One region of the Acidovorax sp. GW821-FHT09B03 genome, then DNA from elsewhere that is predicted to be linked to it. Evidence: predicted binding sites of a transcription regulator. Region 1 holds the regulator's gene; the other holds the start of a gene.

Region 1 (2,199 bases):
TGGAGATCGCCCGCGCGCTGGCCACGCAACCACGCTTCATCCTGCTGGACGAGCCGTTTGCCGGCATCGACCCCATTGCGGTGATCGAGATCCAGCGCATCATCGGCTTTCTCAAGGCGCGCGGTATCGGCGTGCTCATCACCGACCACAACGTGCGCGAGACGCTGGGCATCTGCGACCACGCCTTCATCATCAGCGACGGCCACGTGCTGGCCCAGGGAACCCCGTCCGAAATCGTCGACAACGCCGAAGTGCGCCGGGTGTACCTGGGTGAACACTTCCGCATGTAGCAGACCGATGGACCGCACGTTCGCCATGCACCTGCCTTCGCGGCAGCCCACCGGGGCTGTGCGATGAAGCCCGGCCTGTCACTGCGCGTATCGCAGCACCTGGCGCTCACGCCCCAGCTGCAGCAGTCCATCCGCTTGCTGCAGCTGTCCACGCTGGAGCTGGGCCAGGAGGTCGAGCAGATGCTCGACGAAAACCCCTTTCTCGAGCGCAATGCCGACGAGGCGCCGCGCGAAGAATTCGGCGTGGACACGGCCGATGCGCCCGTGCAGCCGGACGACTACAGCGCTGACGACGCGGTCTATTCCAACGCACCGGGTTCCAGCACGCCGAGCGAGTCGGTTCCCGATGCACCCCAGAGTGACGCGGAACTGGGCAGCAGCGCCAGCGACGAGCCTGACTGGAGCGGCGATGGCACCGTGGACGTGTCCCCCAACGATGCCGAGTGGGGTGGCGATGCGCCGGCCCGCAACCGCAACGATGCCGAGGGCGACGAGGCCGACGCCACCGAGCTGGCCCGCACCCATGAATCGCTGACCGCCTTCCTGCACCGCCAGGCGCTGTCGCTGCGCCTGTCCGAGGTGGACCGCGCGGCGCTGCGCTTCCTGATCGAATCGCTCAACGACGATGGCTACCTCGAGGAGCCGCTGGAAGAGCTGGCCATCGCCCTGGCCGGCCCGGACGACCTGGAGCAGATCGAGGAGCTGGTGCACCGCTTCACCGTGGCGCTGCGCCTGCTGCAGAGCCTGGAGCCCGTGGGCGTGGGTGCACGTGGCCTTGGTGAATGCCTCACGCTGCAGCTCACGGCCCTGGCGGCCGACGAAGACAGCGATGCCGACCCCGACACCGTGCAGACCGCGCTGCGCGTGTGCCAGCAGCCGCTGGAGATGCTGGCACGCCGCGACATCCGCCGCCTCACGCAGCTGTGCGGCGACGGCGAGGAGCGCACGCGCGCCGCCATGGCCCTGATCGCGCGGCTGGAGCCGCGTCCGGGGCGCAAGTTCGTCGATGTGGAGCGCAACATCATCGTGCCCGACGTCATCGTGCGCAAGGCCGGGCGCGCCAATGGCCGCGACGGGCAGCACAACTTCATCGTGGCCCTGAACCCCGACGTGATGCCGCGCTTGCGCGTGCACGACATCTATGCCGGCGCCCTGCGTGGCCACAAGGGCGGCGAGGGCCACCAGGCCATGCAGCAGCGGCTGCAGGAGGCGCGCTGGTTCATCAAGAACATCCAGCAGCGCTTCGACACCATCCTGCGCGTCTCGCGCGCCATCGTCGAGCGGCAAAAGAGCTTCTTCACCCATGGCGAGCTGGCCATGCGCCCGCTGGTGCTGCGCGACATCGCCGACGAGCTGGGCCTGCACGAGTCCACCATCAGCCGCGTGACCACGGCCAAGTACATGGCCACGCCCATCGGCACCTACGAGCTCAAGTATTTCTTCGGTTCGGGCCTGGGCACCGAGACCGGCGGCAATGCATCGAGCACGGCCGTGCGTGCCCTCATCAAGCAGTTCGTCGCGGCCGAAAGCCCGGCCAAGCCGCTGTCGGACAGCCAGATCGCCGAGATGCTCAAGGAGCAGGGCATCGAGTGCGCGCGCCGCACCGTGGCCAAGTACCGCGAGGCGCTCAAGATCGCGCCGGCCAACCTGCGCAAGGCGCTCTGATCAGGGCAGGCTGCGGAAGGCCCGGCTGGAGATGCTGACGGCATTGCCGTCCGGGTCCTTGGCGTTGGCGAACGCATAGCCGTTGGCCTGGTGCGTGGGGCCGAAGGCCAGGTCCTGCGCCAGCGCATGGGCCTTGAAGGCTTCCACGTCGGGCACATGAAAGCACAGCTTCACCCCCGCTTGGCCCAGCTTCACGCTCTTGGCCGCCTGGTGTATGAGGATGCTGGCGCCGCCCTGGGGGGCA
Region 2 (2,199 bases), on a different contig from region 1:
GCGCCGTGGAAGTCCTGGTTGACCCCCTTGTGACCGGCCTCGGAATGCTGGCCGAGCGTGACGTTCAAGCTATTGCTGTCGCTCATAGGGAGGCAGGCAGGAAGGCGAGGATGAATGGGTCTTCACGATGGCGCGTGCCCTGATTTGGGATGGGATGCTAGGCGCAAAGCGCAGCCATAGCCCGTGCTATGGCGAGCATTTGCTTGCGCCGAGACCGCCCAAAGCAGGGTGCGCGGCGCGTGAGGGACCCGTTCAGCCTCGTCTTTAGGCGATCTTGCGCTTGGGGGCGGTCTTGTAGTGCGTGGAGTACAGCATCGCGCCCACGAAGGTCAGGCCGCCCACCAGGTTGCCGATCACGGTGGGGATTTCATTCCAGACCAGGTAGTCCATGACCGTGAAGTTGCCACCCAGCAGCAGGCCCGAAGGGAACAGGAACATGTTGACGATGCTGTGCTCGAAACCCATGTAGAAGAACAGGGCGATGGGAATCCACATGCCGATGGCCTTGCCCGACACCGATGTGGACATCATGGCCGCCACCACGCCGGTGGACACCATCCAGTTGCACATCACGCCGCGGATGAACAGGGTCAGCATGCCGGCGGCGCCGTGTGCGGAGTAACCCACCGTGCGGCCCTCGCCGATGTGGCCGATCTTCACGCCGACGGCGTTGGGCGCCTCGCTGAACCCGAAGGTGAAGATGATGGCCATGAACACCGCCACCATGAAGGCACCCGCGAAGTTGCCGCAGAACACCAGCGTCCAGTTGCGAAAGACGCCACCCCAGGTGGCGCCAGGACGCTTGTCGAGCACGGCCAGCGGGGCCAGGGTGAAGACACCGGTCAGCAGGTCATACCCCAGCAGGTACAGCAGGATGAAGCAGCCCGGAAAGAGCAGCGCGCCCAGCAGCGCGTTGCCGGTGTTCACCGTGACGGTGACGGCGAAGGCGGCGCCCAGTGCCAGCATGGCACCGGCCATGAAGGAGCGGATCAGCGTGTCGCGGGTAGACATCAGGAGCTTGGATTCACCGGAATCGACCATCTTGGTCACGAACTCGGCGGGGGCGAGGTAGGCCATTGAAATTCCTTTGGAACAGGGAACGGACAGGCGCCTCGGGGTGATGCACCCCAGGAAGCGCGCCAGGAAGAAGACAAAGAAAAACGGCGTCCGCTGCCCCCCCAGACACCTGGGGGACGCAAGGGACGCCGTTATCCTTGGAAGCGCGATTCCTGTGCCTGCGGCGAGCCGCAGACAGATGGCAGGCAGGCCACCGTCAGCCCGCCCTCCACCACCCTCCTTGCAAGTTCCGTACCCTCGTTGGGGCAGCCCAGGCCGGGGAAATTCCCACAAACCGTGCACGCTCACGGGGCATGGTGCGGCGTCGGCCTCACATCAGTGCAGGCCGGGCACCAGCCTGGGTCAGGCGGGCTTGTCGCCCTTGCGGTCGGGGTGGGCGAATGCCAGGTCCGGCAGGGACAGCGTGGCCTCGGCCACATCGAGCAGGCGGCGGTTCTGGTCCATCGAGGTCTTTTGCAGCACGCGGAAGGCGACTTCCTCGTTCATGCCCAGGCGCGCCATCAGCACGCCCTTGGCGCGCTCGATCACCTTGCGCTCATTGAGCGTGCGGCGCGCCGCCTCGAGCTCGGCTTCCATGCTGGCCATGCGCGCCGACTGGGCCTGCAGCAGCTCCAGCAGCGAGGCCGATTCGGCCCCCTGCGCTCCCGCTGCCGACTGCTCCACCGCGGTCGGCGCGATGGCGATGTCGAAGAAGCGGTCCACCGCGTGCGTGCGCTGCGGCGGGTTGTCGCGCAGGCCGCGCAACAGGCCCTTGGAGTCCTGCAGGTCCTGCTGGGCCTGCACGATGTGCGCGGAGCAGTCCTCGCGCAGGCGCTGCACAAGGTCCACCTGCAACTGCCACAGGGCCGTGATGCGCTCGGTGCACACGTCGAACCAGGCGTCGCTGAGGTTGCTGTCCAGCGCCGCACCCGGCCGCACCACGCACAGCGTGCGCCGCAGCCGCTCCAGCTGGGCCATGCCGGGGGCCAGTTGCTGCTGCTCCCAGCGGGTGCGCAGCGCCACATCGGCAAACTCGGCAAAGGCGCGCAGGCTGCGTTCCTGGGCATCGATCAGGTGCAGCACGCGCTGCTGGTGGGCGTCGCTGCCCTGGCCTGAGGCGAACAGCAGCGCGCCCATGGCACG

Evidence for each region. Region 1 encodes sigma-54, which starts transcription at its own class of promoters, with help from an activator protein. Its sites were predicted from a motif close to TGGCANGNAANCTGCTTT; they were not measured.
Region 2: the regulator sigma-54 is predicted to act here: its motif matches at 1,297-1,314, upstream of AC07PA_RS29450 (formate/nitrite transporter family protein).

The regions. Positions count from the first base shown of each region.
Region 1 covers NZ_JBWKPP010000008.1:243,797-245,995, reverse strand. The annotation lists gene lptB (LPS export ABC transporter ATP-binding protein) at 1-290, shown strand, start outside; gene AC07PA_RS16975 (RNA polymerase factor sigma-54) at 354-1,955, shown strand; gene AC07PA_RS16970 (VOC family protein) at 1,956-2,199, opposite strand, start outside.
Region 2 covers NZ_JBWKPP010000025.1:23,498-25,696, forward strand. The annotation lists gene AC07PA_RS29445 (bifunctional protein-serine/threonine kinase/phosphatase) at 1-86, opposite strand, end outside; gene AC07PA_RS29450 (formate/nitrite transporter family protein) at 265-1,077, opposite strand; gene AC07PA_RS29455 (nitrate- and nitrite sensing domain-containing protein) at 1,420-2,199, opposite strand, start outside.